Regions from separate parts of the Rhizobium sp. BK619 genome, predicted to be linked through region 1. Evidence: riboswitches for the same ligand, from Rfam matches in the RefSeq annotation. Region 1 holds a riboswitch; the other holds the start of a gene.
What was found. Region 1 has a riboswitch for cobalamin ahead of FHX14_RS24545 (ABC transporter substrate-binding protein). Riboswitches for the same ligand answer to the same signal wherever they lie in the genome.
Positions count from the first base shown of each region.

Region 2: it holds a riboswitch for cobalamin, as region 1 does, so the genes downstream of both, FHX14_RS14455 (CbtB-domain containing protein) here and FHX14_RS24545 (ABC transporter substrate-binding protein) in region 1, are expected to answer to the same signal.

Region 1 covers NZ_JACIBH010000013.1:178,320-182,527, reverse strand. Annotated here, with positions in the region: gene FHX14_RS24555 (ABC transporter ATP-binding protein) at 1-303, opposite strand, end outside; gene FHX14_RS24550 (iron ABC transporter permease) at 300-1,340, opposite strand; gene FHX14_RS24545 (ABC transporter substrate-binding protein) at 1,337-2,353, opposite strand; cobalamin riboswitch at 2,526-2,781, opposite strand; gene blh (bifunctional sulfur transferase/dioxygenase Blh) at 3,252-4,208, opposite strand, start outside.
Region 2 covers NZ_JACIBH010000007.1:27,870-32,077, forward strand. Annotated here, with positions in the region: gene FHX14_RS14435 (sensor histidine kinase) at 1-207, opposite strand, end outside; gene FHX14_RS14440 (sulfite oxidase-like oxidoreductase) at 319-981, shown strand; gene FHX14_RS14445 (hypothetical protein) at 966-1,595, opposite strand; gene FHX14_RS14450 (CbtA family protein) at 1,646-2,392, opposite strand; gene FHX14_RS14455 (CbtB-domain containing protein) at 2,406-2,615, opposite strand; adenosylcobalamin (AdoCbl) riboswitch at 2,628-2,770, opposite strand; gene FHX14_RS14460 (histidine phosphatase family protein) at 2,826-3,380, shown strand; gene FHX14_RS14465 (bifunctional diguanylate cyclase/phosphodiesterase) at 3,790-4,208, shown strand, end outside.

The DNA.
Region 1 (4,208 bases):
GCGGCCGAGCCGCACCACGTCGCGCACGGTCAGCTGCGTATCGGTCGTCGACTGCTGCTCGACGAAAGCGATGCGTCGGGCAAGGGCTGCGCGCGACAGCGAAGCGATATCGTCGTCGCCCAGCCGGATGACGCCGCTGCGGACCTTGCGCAGCCGGCAGATCAGCCTCAGCAGGCTCGATTTGCCGGACCCATTCGGCCCGAGCAGACCGAGAACCTTGCCCTTTGTCACCGTCAGGCTGACGCCGTTGACGATGACCGTATCGCCGGCGGCGAAACTCACCGCGTCGATGGTAATGCTCATGCGCTCCTCCGCACGCGATAGAGGATGACGGCGAAGGCCGGTGCGCCGAAGAGCGCCGTGACGACGCCGATCGGCAAGACCTGCTGCGGGATGATGATGCGCGAGACGATATCGGCGCCGACCATGTAGATCGCGCCGCCGAGCGCCGTTGCCGGCAGCAGCCGCCGATGGCCCGGCCCGACGAGGAAGCGGGCGGCATGCGGAATGACCAGGCCGACGAAGCCGATCGAGCCCACCACGCTGACGACGCTTGCCGTCATCGCCGCCGTCAGGCCGAACAGCAGGATCTGGACGCGGCGCACGGCAATGCCGAGCGAGGCGGCTGCATCCGTGCCGAAGGCGAAGGCGTCGAGCGCCCTGACATGGGCCATGCAGATGACGAAACCTGTGAGCGCGATCGGCACCGAGAGATAGACATCCGGCCAGCGCACACCGCTGAGCGACCCCAGAAGCCAGAACAGGATGCCGCGCGCCTGCTCGGCATTCGCCGATGTCGTCACGATGTAGGAGGTCAGCGCATTGAAGAGCTGCGAGCCGGCGACGCCGCACAGGATGATGCGCTCGCCGGTTCCCCCCACACCCGTCGCCAGGAAGCCGACCAGCAGAAAGGCGATGACCGCGCCGATAAAGGCGCCGCCGGACAGGCCGAAAACACCGTAGCCGAGGCCGAGGATCATCACGCAGACGGCTCCGGTCGAGGCGCCGGCGGAGATGCCGAGTACATAGGGTTCGGCCAGTGGATTGCGCAGCAGCGCCTGCAGCACGGCGCCGCAGAGCGAGAGCGACGCGCCGGCGCTGGCTGCAACCAGCGCCCGGCTCAAGCGATAATCCCAGACGATGCCCTGGTGGATGCGGCTGAGCTCGAACTGCGTGCCGAACAGCCGGTTGGAGACCGCCTCCGCCGTCGTCGCCAGCGGGATCGCGATCTCGCCGATCGAAACGGCAAGGCTGATCATCAGTCCGAGAAGGAGAAGGGCTGAAATGGTGAGCGCGGCAAGCGCCCACCATCCTTGTTGCCTGACCGACACTGCCTTCACTGCGACAGGCCGAAGGATTTGATGCCGTTCGCCAAGGTCTCGATGCCGTCGATCGTGCGGATCGTCGGGTTCATCGATTGCGCGTCCATCATCACGAAGTGCTTGTTCCTGACGGCATCGAGTTCCTTGGTCACGGGGTCGTTCTCGAGAAAATCGATCTTGACCTTCGGATCGTCGGCGGCGTAGCGGCGCCGGTCCATGGTGGCGAGCACGATGACGGCCGGGTTCGCCTGGGCGATGGTTTCCCAGCCGACCAGCGGCCATTCCTCTTCGGTCGTGACGACATTCCTGGCGCCGATCGCCTTCAGGATATAGGCAGGCGCGCTGTTCTTGCCGGCGATGAAGGCATCGCCGTTGACTTCCTTGCTGGAGAACCAGAAGACGATAGGCAGGTTCTTGCCCGATGCGCCGGATATCGATGCGACGGCATCCGCCTCGCGCTTCTTCAACTTGGAAATCAGCGCATCGCCGCGCTCCTTCACGTCGAAGATCTCCGAGAGCTCGGCGATCTCACGGTAGACCAGCTCCATCGTGAACAGCTCCTTGCGCACACCGTCGCCGCCATCGGTGTTGACCTTGGCGACGCAATCGGCCGGCGCGAGATAGGTATTGATCCCGAGATCCTGGAACTGCTCCCGCTTGCCGACGGAGCCCTGTGCGCCGACATGCCATTCGAACTCGGCCGCCACCAGGTCGGGCTCCTGTCCGACGACGGATTCGAAGCTCGGATCATTGTCGGCGAGACGCTTTATCTTGCTGTTGGCCCCGGCATATTGCGGCAGGACGGGACCGACCCAGACGGCCGTGCCGGCGATCTTGTCGGCAAGGCCGAGCGAGAAAAGAATTTCGGTCATGCCCTGGCCGATCGAAACGATCTTCGACGGCGCTTTCTGGAAAGTCACCTGCTCACCGCAATTGGTGATGGTCAAAGGATAATGGGTGGCGGCAAGGCTCGGTGCCGCAAGGCCGATCAGCCCGAAGGCAAATGTCATGGTTGCGAGAATCTGGCGCATGGAAACCTCGATTGAAGGGAAAAAGCACGGTTATGCCGCACGCGCGGCCGAAGACACGCTGACGCGCGCGCTAGCCGCAGGAGGCCCAATCGAGACGGATGCATGCCGGAATTCGGCGAAGGTTCAGAAGGTCAATCATGTCTGTTCCTTATCCGGGCATCCCCGCCCGGTTGATTGGATCGTGATTGACGGCAGGTCTCCTGGCTTGCGGATATCCGTCTTTCATCCGCCTTCCCGCGATATATCGCAGTGGCGAGGCTATCAGCCCTTCAGAGATGGCCAGTCGCTGGCCACTTCTGAGATGATCGACAATCCGCATACAGTTGCGGGGGCAGCCACGGTCTCGGTCCCTACTGGGTCGTCCTCACCGTGTTCCCTATTAATCCCCTTGGAGTCATCTTCAGGGAACCGTCGCCCCCAGTTACGTTGCCGGCCCGCGCGACGTCAATGATTATTGCGGAGGATTGAGTTTGGGTGGGTGAAAAATGGAGATGGAACGTGGGAGGGCTGGTGGCCGGCGTGATGCCAGCATCCTCGCCTCCTCAGGATAAGGCTCTCTTCAGCGTTGGCGCCGCTTTCTCCCGTTCCGGGGCGCGGCATCCGCCAACGTCCCTCATGCTGAGGTGCGCAGCCCGAGAGGGCGAAGCCTCGAAGCACGCCGCAACGCTGCTCCTTGCTACAGACGCATCCAGCTCTGCAAATGGAGCACCCGCCTCGTCCTTCGAGGCTTCGGCCAATGGCCTACACACCTCAGGATGAGGCTCTCTTGGGCGCCGCCGCTGCATCCCTCAAAGCTGGCCATGAGGGCGCGGCATCCGCCAACGTCCCTCATGCTGAGGTGCGCAGCCCGGGAGGGCGAAGCCTCGAAGCACGTGCCGCAGCGCTGCTCCCTGCGTTCCTACAACGCATCCAGCGGGATCTTCAGATACCGCCGCCCATTTCCCTCCGGCTCCGGCAATCTGCCTCCCCGAATATTCACCTGCAGCGCGTGCAGCATCAGCTTCGGTTTCGGCAGCGTACGGTCTCGCGCCTGGCGCAGCGCCACAAAGCCGGCCTCATCGATGCCCGATATATGCGGATTGGCGCCCTTCTGGGCGGTCACCGTGCTTTCCCAGCGGGGATGGCGACCGCCAGGCTGATAGTCGTGGCCGGAAAAGAGCCGGGTCTCCTCGGGCAGCGACAGGATGGCCTGGATCGAGTGCCAGAGGGCGCTGGCGCTGCCGCCGGGAAAATCCGTGCGCGCCGTGCCGGAATCCGGCGTAAATACGGTGTCGTGCACGAAGGCGGCGTCACCGATCACATAGGTTACCGAGGCAAGCGTATGGCCGGGCGAGAACATCACACGGGCTTTAAGCCCGCCGATCTCGAAAGTGTCGCCCTCGGCAAACAGCCGGTCCCATTGCGAGCCGTCGGTTTCGAGTGCCGGCCAGTTGTAGATCTCCTTCCAGAGCAGCTGGACCTCGGTGACATGGGCGCCGATCGCCGTCGGCGCGCCGGTCTTTCCTTTGAGGTAGTGCGCGGCGGAGAAATGATCGGCATGTGGATGCGTGTCGAGGATCCACTCGACCGTCAACCCTTCGCTGTCGATATGCGCGAGGATGGCGTCGGCATTGGTCGTTCCCGTCGCACCCGACATCTCGTCGAAATCGAGCACCGGATCAATGATGGCGCAGCGTTTCGTTACCGGGTCCGAAACGACATATTGCACACTGCAGGTGCGGGGTTCGAAGAAGGCCTTCACGACAGCCGCCTGCCCTGCCCGCTTTTCCAGCCAGCGGCGTGCGCCGGCAAGATCGAAGCCGAGGTTTTGACCGAAGGCCTCGACGTCCCCGGACTGCATCCGCCCGTCGAGCAC
Region 2 (4,208 bases), on a different contig from region 1:
ATGGCCGCTGAGCGCCGAGACGGCAAGGCGCAGCGCCGTTCCCGCCTGCGCCGATGCCTCCCCCATATAGGCGCGCGTCGCGATCGCGCTTCCATAAGTGAAGAAGGCGAAGATGATCAGCGGCACCACCAACAACGCCGCTATCGCGTGATATCTCGAAGACAGGTCCGGCTCCTCCCTTTCCGCCTCCACTCCCCAGCGAGGCATACCCGACAGTCTCAAGTTTAGTGACGCCGAAAGGGATTTCCAAGAGCCTGCCGAAACTTGACACCCGGCAGGCCGAATGTCCTATTGCGGCATCGCAAGGAGGCTCCGCTCATGAGCGACGACAACACGCCCGCCGACAGCAAGCTTACCAGCTCCAAGCGGCGCTGGGCGGCTGAGGGCAAGTTCCTGACCGGCCGCATCGCCCGCCCTGAAACCGAGCGCCTGCCGCCCGGCCAGCACCTCGTCAAGAACTGGCCGGTGCTCGATCTTGGCCAGCAGCCCGCCATCTCCACCGATAGCTGGCGGCTCGATGTGGGCGGCCTCGTCGAAACGCCGCTCAGCCTCAGCTGGGCCGACTTCCAGGCGATCGAGCAGAGCACCAAGGTCAGCGATATCCACTGCGTCACCACCTGGTCGCGCTACGACAATAGATGGAAGGGTGTTTCGACCCGCGATCTGCTCGATCTCGCCATGCCGAAGCCGCAAGCCGGTTACGTCATGCTGACGAGTTATGACGGCTATACCACCAACCTGCCGCTTGCCGATTTCGCCGCCGAGGACGCAATCCTTGTGACATCCTGGGAAGGCCAACCGCTGACGCCGGATCACGGCGGCCCGATGCGACTCGTCGTGCCGCATCTTTATTTCTGGAAAAGCGCCAAGTGGCTGCGCCGCATCGAGCTGATGCCGGACGACGAAGCCGGCTTCTGGGAAAAGAACGGCTACCACATGTATGGCGATCCGTGGCGCGAGCAGCGCTATTCCGACGATTGAGCCGTCGGCCGCAGACCGTGGCGAAGTGCAAACACCACAAGCGCGAACAGAGCGGCAAGCCCCGTCAGCGACGCCATGCTGGCTAGATGAAACGGCACCTTATTCCAGCGTGGTTTGACGACATCGGCGGTGTTGAAGGCCTCGCCGCTGAACCGGCAGGTGATGAGCGCCAGGCTGCGCCGCACCATGTCGGCATCGACCGCGGAAATGATTTCATCAGCCGCAACGGCCTCCCCCGGCATCTCGCGCATCGAGAGCAAGACCGCCTTGGCCGCCGCCAGATAGGCATGGGCGCATTCGTTGAATGGGCTCTCCTCGTCGCCCACGCTGCCCGGCATCCGGCCCCAGAGACAGTAGGAATACTGGATTTCGGCATAGTTCAGAATGCGCCGGAACGGCTCGTTCGTATCGACCGCGCGGGACGCCAGGTCGATAATTCGGCCGCGATAGTCTGAAATCACCGCCATCTCTCCATGCGAGATTTCAGGGATATCGAGGCCGGCATGGCTGCCGCCGTCGCTGCGGCCATGCGCAAGGGCGTTTTCAGCAGGCAGGCAAAAGAAACCGGCGGCAAAAGCCGTCGACAGGAGTGTTATGGTTCTGCAGCTTTTCATAGTGGCCCGAAAACCTAAAGGCGCCGGCAAAACGGCGCCCCTCGATGCGTTCAGTGGAAGGCCCTCGCCGGCCGGCTCCGCTGCCCGTCCTTCACGGCAAGCCGCTTTTCCGCCAGCGCCCCGAAGGCAAGGCCAAGTGTTGCCCAGAGGATCGCATGCATGGCGAGCGTTGTCGTCCGAAAACGCCAGAGCACCATGGCCGAGAAGTTCTCCGGCACCTCGTTGATCGGCGGCAGCAGATAGAGCACGAGGCCGATGAAGACGAGATAGGCGATGCCGGCGATGATCGCGCCGTTCCAGAGGCCGAAACGCTGGGAGAGGCGGCGCGACAGAGCCACCGCGGCGATCAGGGCGGAGAGCGAAACGACGATCATCAGGAAGAACAGCTCAGTCCTGACGCCGATCGTATCGGCATTGCCGACCGCCGGCGGGTTGGCCGGATATTTGAAAGCGGGAACGAGCACGATCGCCACGAAGGCGGCAAGGGCGATGACCGCCGAGGTGCCGCGCACCGAAAGATTGCTGACGCGGCCATGCACGAAAGCGAAGGCGAGCGCGAAAAGACCGCCGACGGCAACGCTGTAGGCCATGACACCGGTGAAAAGGCCAAGACCGGCCTGTGTGGCCCGGCTGACGATTTCAGGTTCGGCAGCTTCGCCGGCCGCCTGGGCGCTCGCCTCCTCGAAGGCGATTGCCGCATCGACCAGCGGCTCGCCGAAGATATGGGCGAAAGCAAAAACCAGAATGCCAGCAATCAGCCCCGCGAGCATGCCGCGAAGTAGAAGATTTCCGACCATGTCAGTATCCCCCTTAGTGGCAGGGAAAGCCGAGGAGGTGGCGGGCGTCATGCACGAATTCGTGCACATACATGCCGTTGAACAGCGCGGTCGCGCCTTCCTCGGTGCCGACGAAATAGATGGCGATCAGCATCAGCAGGCCGCCGAACATCGCCCAGGGCAGGATTTCTCCTACTGGGATCGGTGCCGGTGCCGCGACGGGCGCGAAAGTGGTGTCAGACATGTATTCCTCCGGAATGACGCGTTCAGTCGAAAGAGTGCTTGTGCGGTAAGGTCTGACTTCCAGCGCGAAGAACCTTCGACACGCTGGTCACAGTGGCGCGACCGCGCCGGATTTCCACCGGCTTCCAAACCCGCAACAGCCCGGTTATATCTGCACGCCGAAGACACTGTCAACGATACTTCACCTGCCGGCCAAGGGCTGCCCTACTGTATGAACATGCGCCTTACCTGGATCTGCCATGGTGCAACGGCGGCGAGCCGCAAAGCCCTGTTTCCGATCGACGAACCGCTGGAAGCCAAGGCAACGGAGGAAGCCGGCAGGATGGTCGCCCTGCCCCGCGCCGATCGTATTGCCGTAAGCCCGGCTTTGCGTGCCCGCCAGACTGTCGACGCGCTCGGCCTTCAAGCTCGCATAGACCCTGCACTTGGCGATTGCGATCATGGCCGCTGGGCCGGCAAGTCGATCGCGGCGATCGAGGCCGAGGAGCCGGAGAACCTCATGGCCTGGATGACGAACCCGGAAACGGTCCCGCACGGCGGCGAGAGCCTTGTTGATCTTCGAACACGCGTCGCCAACTGGATGGACAATGAGACCGCCCTCGGCGGCCATGTGATCGCCGTCAGCCACGCCGCCGTCATCCGGACAGCGATCACGCATGCGCTCCAGGCGCCGCCCTCCTCCTTCTGGCTCGTCGACATCGAGCCGCTCGCCGTCATTCGCATGACCAGCAACGGACGGCGCTGGTCTCTGCGCTTCCCGCATTAGCGATCCCTCATCTTATCCAGCCTTACACAAGCAAATCGCGTCATCTCTATTGAACCCGGTTTCGCCGGGACTACTTCCTTGTCCCAAGGAGATGGAAGACATGACATATGATTGGAGTGGGGAGCGCACGCGTCGCCTGCGTTTAATGCGTGTCGCCACAATCACGGTTCTGGTCGGTCTCATCGTCAGCGTTCCGCTGTTGATGGTCACCGCCTGAAACACGAGAAAGGGCGAGCGATGCACCAGCACGCTCGCCTTCGTTCTTTCCCTTCCCCGCGTCACGAGAAGCGCGTCCGTCTCTCGACGGTGCAGCAACAGGCTGCTGTCCCCAAAAATTCGCCTTCTGGTTTCAACGAACATTTCAGACTTCCATGATAGTCCGGCATAGGGTGGAGATGGAGAAGGCCATATGCCGGTGTTTTTCCAGAGCAGGGCCGGAAGGCAATGCGTATCGATCGTCGGGCTTGGGATAACTCTCTGGCTCCTCGGCGCGCTTTTGCAGCTTGACGACAGCCTTGTCTTCTTCATGACCGGTTTCGGCGAATATGGTGCCGACAAACTCGTTCTGGCTCTCGGCATCGCCGGCGCCATGAGCTTCATCTATTCGGTGCTGCGCATTGCCGACCTGCGCAAGGAAACGGAACTGCGCGCCGCCGCCCAGGCGAAGGCCGATTGGACCGCAACTCACGACCATCTGACCAAGCTGCCGAACCGCTACGCCTTCGAACGCAAGATCCTGTCACGGCCGATCAAGGACGACGAGGACCAGATCGAGGAGTGGGACCAGAACGTCACGCTTTTCTCCGTCGATCTCGACGGCTTCAAGAA